One region of the Leifsonia sp. HAY1-4F genome, then DNA from elsewhere that is predicted to be linked to it. Evidence: predicted binding sites of a transcription regulator. Region 1 holds the regulator's gene; the other holds the start of a gene.
The links. The regulator HrcA, encoded in region 1, represses chaperone genes, less so after heat shock. The targets are predictions, from matches to a motif close to TTNGCACTCGNNNNNNNCGAGTGCNAA.
Positions count from the first base shown of each region.

Region 2: the regulator HrcA is predicted to act here: its motif matches at 4,097-4,123, upstream of groES (co-chaperone GroES).

Region 1 covers NZ_JBNDHX010000001.1:21,810-28,530, forward strand. Annotated here, with positions in the region: gene ybeY (rRNA maturation RNase YbeY) at 1-459, opposite strand, end outside; gene ACPYOG_RS00100 (PhoH family protein) at 478-1,572, opposite strand; gene ACPYOG_RS00105 (histidine triad nucleotide-binding protein) at 1,559-1,933, opposite strand; gene ACPYOG_RS00110 (16S rRNA (uracil(1498)-N(3))-methyltransferase) at 2,085-2,813, opposite strand; gene dnaJ (molecular chaperone DnaJ) at 2,819-3,931, opposite strand; gene hrcA (heat-inducible transcriptional repressor HrcA) at 3,989-5,011, opposite strand; gene ACPYOG_RS00125 (DUF4870 domain-containing protein) at 5,169-5,708, shown strand; gene ACPYOG_RS00130 (DUF4870 domain-containing protein) at 5,829-6,212, shown strand; gene hemW (radical SAM family heme chaperone HemW) at 6,226-6,721, opposite strand, start outside.
Region 2 covers NZ_JBNDHX010000056.1:10,441-17,161, reverse strand. Annotated here, with positions in the region: gene ACPYOG_RS11800 (MalY/PatB family protein) at 1-1,081, shown strand, start outside; gene guaB (IMP dehydrogenase) at 1,005-2,507, opposite strand; gene rarD (EamA family transporter RarD) at 2,589-3,533, opposite strand; gene groES (co-chaperone GroES) at 3,709-4,005, opposite strand; gene ACPYOG_RS11780 (THUMP-like domain-containing protein) at 4,157-5,344, shown strand; gene ACPYOG_RS11775 (DUF4190 domain-containing protein) at 5,378-5,995, opposite strand; gene tsaD (tRNA (adenosine(37)-N6)-threonylcarbamoyltransferase complex transferase subunit TsaD) at 6,119-6,721, opposite strand, start outside.

The DNA.
Region 1 (6,721 bases):
TCGCTGTCGGTCGTAGCGCGCGAATCCGACGAGGATGTCGCGCTGGATCGCGAACATCTCGCGCTCCTCGGCCGGCTCGGCGTGGTCGAACCCCAGAAGGTGCAGGATGCCGTGCGTCGTCAGCAGCAGGAGCTCATCCATCAGCGAATGGCCGGCGGTCTCGGCCTGAACCTGCGCGACCTGCGGGCACAGCACGACATCGCCGAGCAGGCCGGCAGGCGACGGCTCCTCCTCGGTGCCGGGGCGCAGCTCGTCCATCGGGAAGCTGAGGACGTCGGTCGGGCCGGGCTCGTCCATCCACTGCACGTGCAGCTGCTCCATCGCCGCCTCGTCGACGAGGACGATCGCCAGCTCGGCGTCCGGGTGGACGTGCAGGATGTCGAAGGAGTAGGACGCCAGCCGCTGCAGGGCGGCCTCATCCACCGGGATGGTCGACTCGTTGTTGATCTCGATGCTCACTGCGGCCCTCTCGTCTGGCTATCGGCGCTTCGGGAGGTGGTCGCGCGGGAATGCGCCGCGGCGCTCAGCGCGATTGGCGAACTCGGCCGCCTGCTCGCGCTCGTAGTGGCGGGCCTGCTGGCGCGCGTCGTACTCGGTGTAGGCGTCCACGATGCGCCCGACCAGGTTGTGCCGGACCACGTCCTCGCTGGTGAGGCGGGTGAAGTGGATGTCGTCGATGTCGTTCAGCACACGGGTGACCAGCCGGAGGCCGCTCGCCGCGTTGGGCAGGTCGACCTGCGTGATGTCGCCGGTCACGACCATCTTCGAGTTGAAGCCAAGCCTCGTCAGGAACATCTTCATCTGCTCGGGCGTCGTGTTCTGCGCCTCGTCGAGGATGATGAACGAGTCGTTCAGCGTCCGCCCGCGCATGTACGCGAGCGGTGCGACCTCGATGGTGCCGGCTGCGAGCAGCTTGGGGACGAGGTCGGGGTCCATCATCTCGTTGAGCGCGTCGTAGAGCGGCCGCAGATACGGGTCGATCTTGTCCGTCAGCGTGCCGGGCAGGTAGCCCAGTCGCTCCCCCGCCTCCACCGCCGGACGGGTCAGGATGATGCGGGTGACCTCTTTGCGCTGCAGCGCCTGGACGGCCTTCGCCATCGCGAGGTAGGTCTTGCCGGTTCCGGCCGGCCCGATGCCGAAGACGATCGTGTTGTGGTCGATCGCGTCGACGTACTGACTCTGCCCGAGCGTCTTGGGGCGGATGCTCTTGCCGCGAGCGGTGAGGATGGCCTGGCCCAGCACGTCCGACGGGCTCAACTTGAGGTCGGTGCCGAGCATCCGGGCGGAGCTGGTGACCTCGGCCGGGGACAGCTCTTGTCCGTTGCGGACCATCTGCAGCAGCTCCTCCACGAGGCGCTGAGCCGCGGCGACCTGCGTCGGGTCGCCGGTCAGGGTGATCTCGTTGCCGCGCACATGCACGTTCACGAGCGGATACTGACGCTCCAGAGTGGTGAGCAGGCGGTCCTGCGGGCCCAGGAGCCGGACCATCTGGACGCCGTCGACACTCAGGTGAGCTTCGGCGGCCGGTTCCCCTGCGCTCGACGGTCCGGGGGTGAATTCAGAGCTGGGCAAGGGATCCTTCCTCGAGGCTGCTACCTCGATCGTTGGCGCTCAACAGGTGGGCATGGACGTGGAACACGGTCTGGCCCGCGCCTGCGCCGGTGTTGAAGATGAGACGGAAGTCGCCGTCCGAATGCTCGTCGGCCAGCTGCTTCGCCGTCGCGACGAGCTCCGCGAGCAGCGCCGGGTCGCCAGCGGCGAGCTCCACCACGTCGCGGTAGCGCTCCGTCTTCGGCACGACCAGCAGGTGCACCGGCGCCTGCGGCGCGATGTCGCGGAACGCGATCAGCCGATCGCTGTCGTACACCACGTCGGCCGGGATCTCACCCGCGATGATGCGGGAGAAGATCGAGCGCTCCGTCTGTTCCTCCATGGCTCCATCCTATTCGCCCCCTCCGACCCTCCATCGAGTCCGCAGAGATTGAACGGTCTGAGCCCTCGCAGCGTGCAATCTCTGCGGACTCGATGGCGGGGCTGGAGGGTGGGGCTGGAGGGTGGGGGGCGCTCGTGATTCGCGGGAGCTGTTACCAGCGGCGGAGGGCGGCGTTCAGGACGGCGAGGGCGGCGGGGCCGGCCGTGGAGGTGCGGAGCACCGTGTCGCCCAGGCGGACGAGCTCGGCGCCCGCGTCACGGAAGGCCTCCAGCTCCTGCGGGGCGATCCCGCCCTCCGGCCCGACGACGAGCACCAGGTCGCGGGCGTCCGGGACGACGCCCGTCAGCGGCGCCGACGCGTCCGGCTCCAGGACGAGCACGCGCGCGCCCGCGGTGAGCGCGGCGACCTGCTTCGTGGTCGCCAGCTCCCCCACCTGCGGTGTCCACGCGCGGATGGACTGCTTCGCAGCCTCCCGCACGATCGCCGACCACCGCTCGCGGCCCTTCGCCACCTTGGGACCTTCCCACCGGGACACCGAGCGGGACGCCGCCCACGGCACCACCGCATCCACCCCGAGCTCCGTGGCCGCCTGGATGGCGAGCTCGTCGCGGTCCCCCTTGGCGAGCGCCTGGACGAGCGTGATCGAGGGCGTCGGGCGCTCGACGCGCGACACCGCCTCCACGTCGATGGTCAGCTCGCCCGTGGTCGCGACGAGCACCTCGCCGGAGGCGACGAGTCCCCGGCCGTTGCCGATCAGCACCGACTCCCCCGGTCGCGTGCGGTTCACGGTGGCCGCGTGCTTCGCCTCGGCGCCGGTCAGCGACAGGCGGGCGCCGACCTCGACATCGTCGAGATCCTCCCGCAGGTAGAGGGACGCCACGACGGCTACAGGTTCAGGAACCGGTCGCGCAGCTTCGCGAACAGCCCCTGCTGGAAGTGCGCGAGCGACGGCTCCGCAGCCGTATGAGCGGCCGCGAACTTCTTGATCAGCTCCTTCTCCTTGTGGTCGAGCTTCGTCGGAGTGACCACCTGGATGCCGACCCGCAGATCGCCGCGCCCGGTACCCCGCAGGTGTGTGATGCCGCGATCCTTCACCGTCACGATGTCCGCGGACTGCGTCCCGGGCTTCAGTTCGAGCCGGATGTCGCCGTCGAGCGCCTTCACCGTCGCGGTGGTGCCCAGGATGGCATCCGTCATCGACATCTCGAGCGTGCACAGCAGGTCGTCGCCGTCGCGGCTGAACACCTCGTGGTGCTTGACCTTGATCTCCAGGTACAGGTCGCCGTTCGGGCCGCCGGCAGGTCCGGCCTCACCGCTGCCCGGCATCTGCAGCCGGAGCCCGGTGTCCACGCCCGCGGGGATGTCGACCGGAACCGTGCGGCGCGCGCGCACGCGTCCCTGGCCCTGGCAGGTCACGCACGGCGTCGCGATGACGGTGCCGTAGCCGCGGCACGTGCCGCAGGGGCTCGAGGTCATCACGTTGCCGAGCAGCGACCGCACCGACCGCTGGATGCTGCCCGTCCCGTGGCAGATGTCGCAGGTCACCGGGCGGGTGCCCGGCTGGCAGCAGGAGCCGTTGCAGGTCTCGCAGACGACCGCCGTATCCACCTCGAGATCGCGGTGGGTGCCGAAGATGACCTCGTCGAGATCGATCTCGACGCGCAGCAGCGCATCCTGCCCGCGCTCGCGCCGGGACCGCGGACCGCGCGACGCTCCCCCGCCCCCGCCGAAGAACGTCTCGAAGATGTCGCTGAAGCCGGCGAAGTCGGCTCCGCCCGCCCCGCCGAAGCCGCGCGAGTCGCCCAGGTCGTACTGCTGCCGCTGCTGCGGGTCGCTCAGCACGTCATACGCGTGCGTGACGAGCTTGAACCGCTCCTGGGCCTCCGAACTCGGATTCACATCCGGATGCAGTTCGCGTGCCAGGCGGCGGTATGCCTTCTTGATCTCGTCGGGGCTGGCGTCGCGCTCGACGCCCAGGACTTCGTAGTGGTCGGCCACGTGGGGCTGTTCCTTCTTCTTGTCGATTACGTGTGGTGTTCGCCGGCGGCGTGCGGCCTACTGGTCGCCGAGCAGCCGCGAGAGGTAGCGGGCGACCGCACGGACGGCCGCCATGTTTCCGGAGTAGTCCATGCGGAGCGGACCGAGCAGGCCCACGCGGGCCACATCCGATCCCGCCGCACTGTAACCGCTGGAGAGGACGGAGGCTTCCGTCAGACCGAAACCCGTGTTCTCGCGGCCGATGCTCACGGCGACCCCGTGCTGGTCGGTGGCCATCTCATCGAAGAGCCGCAGCAGGACGACCTGCTCCTCGATCGCCTCGAGCACCGGCGTGATGGTTCCCGGGAAGTCGAGCTCGGTGCGCACCAGGTTCGCGGCGCCCGCCATGACGAGCTTCTCCTGGCGGTTGGCCGCGATCTGGTCGAGCAGGGCGCTCGCCACCGGCTCCACCAGCGGACGCGTGCGATCGGTGAGCGCTCCGGGCAGCTCGCGCAAACGCGCCGCCGCCTCGGCGAGAGTGAGCCCGGCCGCCGCTCCGTTGATCGCGCCGCGGATCTCCGCGACCTCCTCGTCGCCGAGATCGAAGCCCAGGTCGATGACCCGCTGCTCGACGGCGCCCGAATCGGTGATCAGAACGCTGAGCAGGCGGTGGGGCGACATCGCGACGAGCTCGATGTGGCGGATGCGCGAACGCGCCACCGAGGGATACTGCACGAGCGCAACCTGGTTGGTGAGCTGGGACAGCAGCCGCACGGTTCGCGAGAGGACATCATCCAGATCGGCCGACTGCCCGAGGAAGGTCTCGATCGCGGCCCGCTGCGCGGAGGTGAGCGGACGCATCTCGGCCAGGTGGTCGACGAACAGGCGATAGCCCTTGTCGGTGGGGACGCGGCCCGAGGAGGTGTGCGGGGCCGCGATCAGGTCCTCCTCCTCCAGCAGCGCCATGTCGTTGCGGATGGTCGCGGCCGACACGCCGAAGGAGTGCCGCTCCACGATGCTCTTGGACCCGACCGGCTCGCGAGACGCCACATAATCCTGAACGATGACGCGCAACACTTCGAGGCTGCGTTCTGAGACCATCTCCGCCTCCCGTCGACCGATTAGCACTCGCGGTTCCTGAGTGCCAATGCTACCGCGCAGAAACACCCGCCAGGTGATTGCTGCCTGAGACACGGCGGCAGTACCGTATGTGCACCGGTTCAACACTGTTGTAACCGATCACGAAAGGGTTCCGCCGATGACAGACCCGAACCAGCCCTCCGACCCGACCGGAGGCGTCCCTCCGCAGCAGCCCGGCGGCGTGCCGCCGCAGCAGCCGGCCGGCAACGTGCCACCCCAGCAGCCGTACTCCAACGTCCCGCCTCAGCAGCCGTACGCGCAGCCGGCGGCCGGCCCGCAGCAGCCCTACGCCGCAGCCGCACCCCTCGACCCGGCGCAGGACAAGCAGTGGGCGGCGTTCGCGCACCTGGGCGGCATCCTGTGGTTCCTTCCGTCCCTGATCATCTGGCTCGTGTTCAAGGACCGCGGGCGCCTGACCGACCAGGAGGCCAAGGAAGCCCTCAACTGGCAGATCACCTGGATCATCGCGTGGGTGGCGTCGCAGATCATCGGGATCATCATCGGCAGCTTCACCTTCGGTATCGGCTACCTGATCTTCGGCCTGCTCATCCCGTGGGCTCTGTACATCCTGAACCTGGTGTTCTCGATCCTGGGCTTCGTCCGCGTGAACAGCGGAGGGACGTATCGCTACCCGATGAACTTCCGGTTCATCAAGTAAGGCGAACCCGCCCGGGGTCTTCTCCCCCCGTGGACCAGCGCCCTAGGCTGGTGCGGACGAACACGCCTGCCCCCGCACGGCGCTGCCAGCAGAGTTGCCAGTACAGAGGAGAACCCCCGCATGTCCGCGACACCCCCGCCTCCGCCGCCGCAGCAGCCGTACGGCGGCGGCCAGCCCCAGCTGAGCCCGGCTGACGAGAAGCTCTGGGCGACGCTGATCCATGCGGGCGGCATCCTGTTCAGCTGGATCCCGGCGCTGATCGGCTACCTCGTGCTGAAGGACCGGGGGCCCTTCGTGCGCGCACACAGCGCGACGGCGCTCAACTTCCAGATCACCATCTTCATCGCCTACGTGGTGGGGGTCATCCTGTCGCTCGTCTTCGTCGGATTCATCATCATCCTCGCGGCGTGGGTGATCGACATCGTCTTCAGCATCATCGCCGCCGTGAGGGCGAACCAGGGCGAGTACTACACGTATCCGATCGCGATCCGGTTCGTGAGCTAGTCGGGCAGGCGGCTCAGGCCGCCTCGTCCGCCAGCAGGCGCCGCACCACGGCGTCGGCGAGGAGCCGCCCCCGCAGGGTCAGCACGATCGACCCGCGGAGGGCGGCTCTTCCGTCGATGAAGCCGTCCGCGATCAGGGCGGGGACCTCGCGACGGCCGGCGTCGACCAGCTCGCTCGTGCGCAGACCATCCCGGATGCGGCTGAGCAGCAGCACCCGCTCCACCCGGCGCGTCTCGGCGTCGAGCGTCTCGCGGCCGGCGGCGGGCGACTCCCCCGCGAGCACGCGCTGGGCGTAGGCGGCGGGATGCTTCACGTTCCACCAGCGGACGCCGCCGACGTGGCTGTGCGCACCCGGACCGATCCCCCACCAGTCGTGGCCCAGCCAGTAGGCGAGGTTGTGGCGGGAGCGGTGTGCCGCATCCCTCGCCCAATTGCTCACCTCGTACCAGTCGTAGCCGGCCTCGGCGAGCCGTGCATCCGCCGACTCGTACATGTCCGCCTCGAGGTCG
Region 2 (6,721 bases), on a different contig from region 1:
GATCGCCCACGCGCTGCACGCGGCCGTCGACCGCAGCGACACCGGCTACATCGGGCCGGACGACCGCGTGAAGCGCGCGTTCGCCGATTACGCGCTGACCCGCTGGAACTGGACGGTCGACCCGGCGCGGACCCGGACGACCACCGACGTCAGCGTCGTCATCGTCGAAGCGCTGCGGTCCCTGATCGAGCCGGGCGACCGGGTCGTCATCACGCCTCCCGTCTACCCGCCTTTTTTCGAGCTCATCCCGGAGGCCGGCGGCGTGGTCGAGGAGGTCCCGCTGCTCGAGGGCGGCGCGGACGGCGCGGGCTGGGCTCTCGACCTCGCCGGCCTGGAGCGCGCGTTCGCCGGCGGTGCGAAGGCGTTCCTGCTCTGCAATCCGCACAACCCGCTCGGCCTCGTGCATCCCCGCGCCGAGTTGGAGGCGGTGGCTGCGCTGGCCGCGCACCACGGCGTGTCCGTCGTCAGCGACGAGGTGCATGCGCCGCTCACGCACTCGGATGCGACGTTCACCCCGTTCCTGTCCGTGTCGGAGGACGCACGGCGCATCGGCATCGCCGCCCACTCCGCCAGCAAGGCGTGGAACCTCGCCGGCCTGAAGTGCGCGCTCTTCGTGACCGCTTCAGCGGAGCAGGCGGAGCGCATCCATGCCCTGCCCATCGAGGTCGAGGTGCGCACCAGCCTGTTCGGGCGCATCGCGAGCGAGGCCGCCTACGGCTCCGGCCAGGAGTGGCTGGATGGGGCGCTCCAGTCCATCGAGGCGAACCGGATGCTGCTCTCGGTGCTCCTGACCGATCGACTCCCGCATGTGCGCTACCGCGAGCCGCACGCCAGCTACCTGGCGTGGCTGGACCTGCGCGAGCTCGGCTGGGGCGATCACCCGTCGACGCGCATCCTCGAGGAGGCACGGGTGGCGCTCATCGCCGGGACCGACTTCGGCGCGCAAGGCGCGGGCTTCGTCCGCCTCAACTTCGCCTGCTCGCCGAGGTCTGCTCCTCGGCCGCTCAGCGGCGGTAGTTCGGGGCCTCGACCACCATCTGCACGTCGTGCGGGTGCGACTCCTTCAGGCCCGCCGCGGTGATGCGGACGAACTTGCCGCGCGACTTCAGCTCCGGGATGGTGCGCGCGCCCACGTAGAACATGGACTGACGCAGGCCGCCGACGAGCTGGTACGCCACGGCGGAGAGCGGGCCGCGGAACGGCACCTGACCCTCGATGCCCTCGGCGATCAGCTGCTCGTCGCTCGGCACGTCCGCCTGGAAGTAGCGGTCGCGCGAGTAGGACGTCTTCTTGCCGCGGGTCTGCAGCGCGCCGAGCGAGCCCATCCCGCGGTACTTCTTGAACTGCTTGCCGTTGACGAAGACCAGGTCGCCCGGGGATTCGGCGGTTCCGGCGAGCAGGGAACCGAGCATGACGCTGTCCGCGCCCGCGACCAGCGCCTTGGCGATGTCGCCGGAGTACTGGAGGCCGCCGTCGGCGATGAGCGGGACGTTCGCCTCGCGGGCCGCCAGGGACGCCTCGTAGACCGCGGTGACCTGCGGCACGCCGACACCGGCGACGACGCGCGTGGTGCAGATCGAGCCCGGGCCGACGCCCACCTTGATCGCATCCGCTCCCGCATCGATCAGCGCCTGGGCACCGGAACGAGTGGCCACGTTGCCGCCGATCACGTCGATGTGCGACGCGCGCGGCTCGGCCTTGAGGCGACGGATGATGTCGAGCACGCCGGCGCTGTCGCCGTTGGCCGTGTCGACGACGAGGAGGTCGACGCCCGCATCCACCAGGGTCATCGCTCGGTCCCAGGCGTCGCCGAAGAAGCCGATCGCGGCGCCGACGCGCAGCCGGCCCTCCTCGTCCTTCGTGGCGTCGGGATACTTCTCGCTCTTGTCGAAGTCTTTGACCGTGATGAGGCCGCGGAGCTTGCCGTCCGCATCCACCAGGGGCAGCTTCTCGATCTTGCGCTCGGCGAAGATGGCGACCGCCGAGTCGGGATCGATGCCCACCGGCGCCGTGATCAGCGGCTGGCGGGTCATGACGTCGCGGACGGCGGTCGTCGAGCGCTCGAACGGCGAGACGAAGCGCATGTCGCGGTTGGTGATGATGCCGACAAGAGTGCCGTCCGGCTCGACCACGGGCAGCCCGCTGACCCGGAACTGGCCGCACAGCGCATCCACCTCTTCGACGGTCGCGTCGGGCGTCGTCGTCACCGGGTTGGTGATCATGCCCGACTCGGACCGCTTCACCTTGTCGACGTGGGCCGCCTGGTCCTCGATCGAGAGGTTGCGGTGGATGATGCCGATGCCGCCCTGGCGCGCCATGGCGACGGCCATGCGCGACTCGGTGACGGTGTCCATCGCGCTCGAGAGCAGCGGTGTCGCCATCGAGATGCGCTTGGTCAGGCGAGTAGAGGTGTCAGCCTCGCTCGGGATGACGTCCGTGTGCCCGGGAAGGAGCATCACGTCGTCGTAGGTCAAACCGATGAAACCGAACGGATCCGCCTGATCCATCTCACCCCTATCAAGGTTGCGCCACTGTGGATGCTCAATGGTAACGGCAGAACCTGGGCGGGTATTCCGCCCGGTCCGGCTCTAGTCGACGCGGGCGAGATCCAGCTCCGGCGCGCGCCTGCCCTGACGTGCCGCGACGATCAGGTCGACGCTGAGGATGAGCAGCGCCACCCACACGATCGCGAACCCGAGCCAGCGCTCCGGCGGCATCGCTTCGTGGAGGATGGCGACGCCCACGATGAACTGGATGAACGGGGCGAAGTACTGGATGAACCCCATGTAGACCAGCGGCAGACGGCGGGAGGCCGCGGCGAAGAACAGGAGGGGGACGGCCGTGATGACACCGGCGGCGGCCAGCAGGACGGTGTGCCAGACGCTCACCGTGCCGAGGGTGAGTCCCGCCGTGACGCCGACCACGATCAGCTGGATGACGGCCACGGGCGTGAGCCACATGGTCTCCAGCGTCAAGCCGGAGAGAGCATCCACCCGGCCGCCGACCCGCTTCTTGATCAGGCCGTACAGGCCGAACGAGAAGGCGAGGATGAGCGCGATCCACGGCAGCGAGCCGTAGCCGATCGCAAGGACGACCACGGTGATCACGCTGACGCCGACCGCCACCCACTGGGCGACACGGAGGCGCTCGCGCTGAACGATGACGCCGAGGAAGACAGTCACGATGGGGTTGATGAAGTAGCCGAGCGCGGCCTCGACGACGTGCCCGCTCACGGTCGCGATGACGTAGGTCTGCCAGTTGACGTAGATCAGGGCGCCGGCGAGGCCCATCGTGAGCAGCACACGCCGGTCGGTCAGCAGCCGGCCGAAGGTGCGCCATGCGCGCATGACCGTCAGTGCGATCGCGCAGAAAACGAGCGAGAAGACCACCCGCCAGGCCACGATCTCCCAGGCTCCCGACGGCACCAGCGCCAGGAAATAGATGGGGAGGATTCCCCAGAGCAGGTACGCGGAGATCGCGTAGACCAGGCCCGAGGTGCGGTGCGCGGTGAGGTCGTGCTGTGGTGCTGTCACTTGCCTGACTCTACCTCCGGCCTCCGACACCCGCGGCGTGCACATTCGTGACGAATGTCGCCCCCACGAGCCTCCACGTGCACATTCGTGACGAATGTCGCCCGCTGTCGGTGGACCCGGAAACGACGAACGGCCCGGCTGCGCGAAGCAGCCGGGCCGTCGGAAGCGGGGTTCGTCAGCGGACGACGACCGCCAGCACGTCGCGGGCCGAGAGGACGAGGTAGTCCTCGCCGCCGAACTTGACCTCGGTGCCGCCGTACTTGGAGTAGATGACCTTGTCGCCGACGGAGACGTCGAGCGGGACGCGGTTGCCGTTGTCGTCTATGCGGCCGGGGCCTACGGCGACGACCTCGCCCTCCTGCGGCTTCTCCTTGGCGGTGTCGGGGATGACCAGACCGGAAGCAGTGGTCTGCTCAGCCTCGACCTGCTTGATGACGATGCGATCCTCGAGCGGCTTGATGGAGACCGACACGTTGACCCCTTTCCTGTGAAGAACAGTGTCTCGACTAAGACTGAATTAGCAAACTCGCACTGAGAGTGCTAACCCGAGTCTAGGGGGAGAGTTAGCAGTCACGCAACGTGAGTGCCAGGTGGCGCGAAACGGCCAGGGTAGCGTTGACCCCATGGAACGGTCCGAGCTCGTAGCCCTGCTGAGTCCAGAGGGTCTGCGCCTGCTCGACGCGCTGCCGCCCTATCGCAGCGAGCAGGATGTGCTGCGGATCGTCAGCGACCTGCGCAAGCAGGGCCACTCCCCCGCCCTCGTCGCCGCCGTGCTCACCCAGTCCAAGCTGCGCAGGAAGGCGGAGGCCAAGTTCGGCGACTTCGCCTCCCGCATGCTCTTCACGGAGGCCGGGCTCGAGCAGGCGACGCGCCTCCCGGTGGCGGCCCATCACGCGGGACGGTTCCGCTCGGCGGGCATCCGCCGCGTCGCCGACCTCGGGTGCGGCATCGGCGGCGACGCGCTCGCGTTCGCCGCCCTCGAGCTGGAGGTCACCGCGATCGAGGCCGACGAGGTGACCGCGGCCATCGCCTCCTTCAACCTGGCGCCCTTCCCGAGCGCTGCGGTCGAGAACCAGTGCGCCGAGGATGTGGACCTGCGCGAGATCGACGGCGTCTTCCTCGACCCCGCGCGTCGCACGCCGGGCCACACGCAGACGGAACGGCTCACCGACCCCGACGACTACACGCCCTCCCTCGGGTTCGCGTACGAACTCGCCACCGGGCGCTCCGTCGGCCTGAAGCTGGGGCCGGGCTTCGACCGCGACCTCATCCCCTCGACCGCCGAGGCCCAGTGGGTGTCGGCCGACGGTCAGGTGGTCGAGTTGGGCCTCTGGTTCGGCGCGCTCGCCCGGCCAGGCATCCGGCGAGCGGCGCTCGTGCTGCGCGGCGACCAGACCGACGAGCTGGTCGCTGACGCGGACAGCGAGGACGAGGAAACGGGACCGCTCGGCGAGTACCTGTACGAACCCGACGGCGCGGTCATCCGGGCCCGGCTCATCGGCGACCTCGCGCGCAGGATCGGTGGCCGGATGCTGTCCGAGCAGATCGCATACATCACCGCGGACGCTCCGGTCGAGACGCCGTTCGCTGCAGGATTCCGCATCCTGGAGCCGCTTCCGTACGCCGAGAAGGAGCTCAAGCGGGCGCTGCGTCAGCGCGGCATCGGCACGCTGGAGATCAAGAAGCGGGGCGTGGATGTCGACCCGGCCGTGCTGCGCCGGCGCCTGGCCTTGAACGGCGACCGCCCGGCGACCCTGATCCTCACCAGGGTCGCCGGGCGGCACACCGCGCTGCTCGCCGAACGGCTCTGAGGCCGCCCGGCGAACCGCGTCAGTCCGTCAGGCTCAGTACGTCGAGGAGTAGTGCGCCAGGCTCGCGAAGACGATCACGAGGAAGATCCAGTAGATGATCGCGATCACGATCGCGACGAATCCGAGGATGATTCCGGTCAGCCAGAAGCCGCGAGCCTGCGGCTCCTTGTTGCGGCCGATGAACCCGAGCACGACGGCGGCGATTCCGAAGAGGACACCGATGCCCCACGCGAGGTTGATCACGATGCCGACGATGCCGCCGACCAGGGACAGGATGCTCAGGATGGGCGACTTGGCCGCCGGCTGACCGTACGGCTGCTGGTAGCCCGGCGCGGGCTGACCGTAGGCGGGCTGACCGTAGGGCTGCCCCGGCTGCTGACCGTAGGGCTGCTGTCCGTACGGCTGGCCCGGCTGCTGCCCGTACGGCTGCTGGTAGGGCTGGCCGTATCCCGGCGCGGGCGGCTGCTGACCATATCCCGGTGCCGGCGGCTGCTGACCGTAGTCGGGCGCGGGAGGCTGCTGGCCGTAGTCCGGTGCGGGCGGCGGGACAGCGCCGGTGTCGCCCGCCGGCGGCACGGGAGGGGGCGGTGGGACCGAGCCGTTCTCTGCGTTGGGGTCCACCGGGTCGGTGGGAGCGTTCGGATCGGTCATGGGACCCATCTCCTTCATGCTGGAAGCTGGCGGTCGGCGGCTCCCGCGGGAAGAGACTTCCTGAGAGAACGCTGTATCGCCTCCATCGTGGCAGTCACCCAGCGGGGGTGTCAACGCAGCGTCTCAGCCGGTGACCTGAATCTCGGTGACGGGAAGGGTCGAATCCGCCGAGAATGTCAGCTCGCTGGGTCCGTGCCCGGCCAGGATCAGCTGCGCGCCCAGGGCGGCGATCATCGCCCCGTTGTCGGTGCACAGCGAGAGAGCAGGGATGCGCAGAGCGACGCCCGCCTCTGCCGCGCGCGCGACGGCGAGCTGCCGGACCCGTGCGTTGGCGACCACCCCGCCGCCCAGCAGCAGCCGCGGCACGTCGTGGTCGCGGCAGGCGGCCAGCGCCTTCGTGATGAGGACGTCGACGACCGCTTCGCGGAAGGATGCGGCGACATCCGCCGTCGGCACCTCCTCGCCGGCGTCCTGCCGCTGTTCGACCCAGCGGGCGACGGCCGTCTTGAGGCCGGAGAAGGAGAAGTCGTAGCGGTGCTGCTCGAGGTCTTTCGGCCGCGTCAGCCCGCGGGGGAACCGGATGGCGCGAGGGTCGCCGTCCGCCGCCACGCGATCGATCTGCGGACCGCCGGGATAGGGCAGCCCGAGCACCCGCGCGACCTTGTCGAACGCCTCCCCCGCGGCATCGTCGATGGTCTCGCCGAGCAGGCGGACATCCGAGACGAG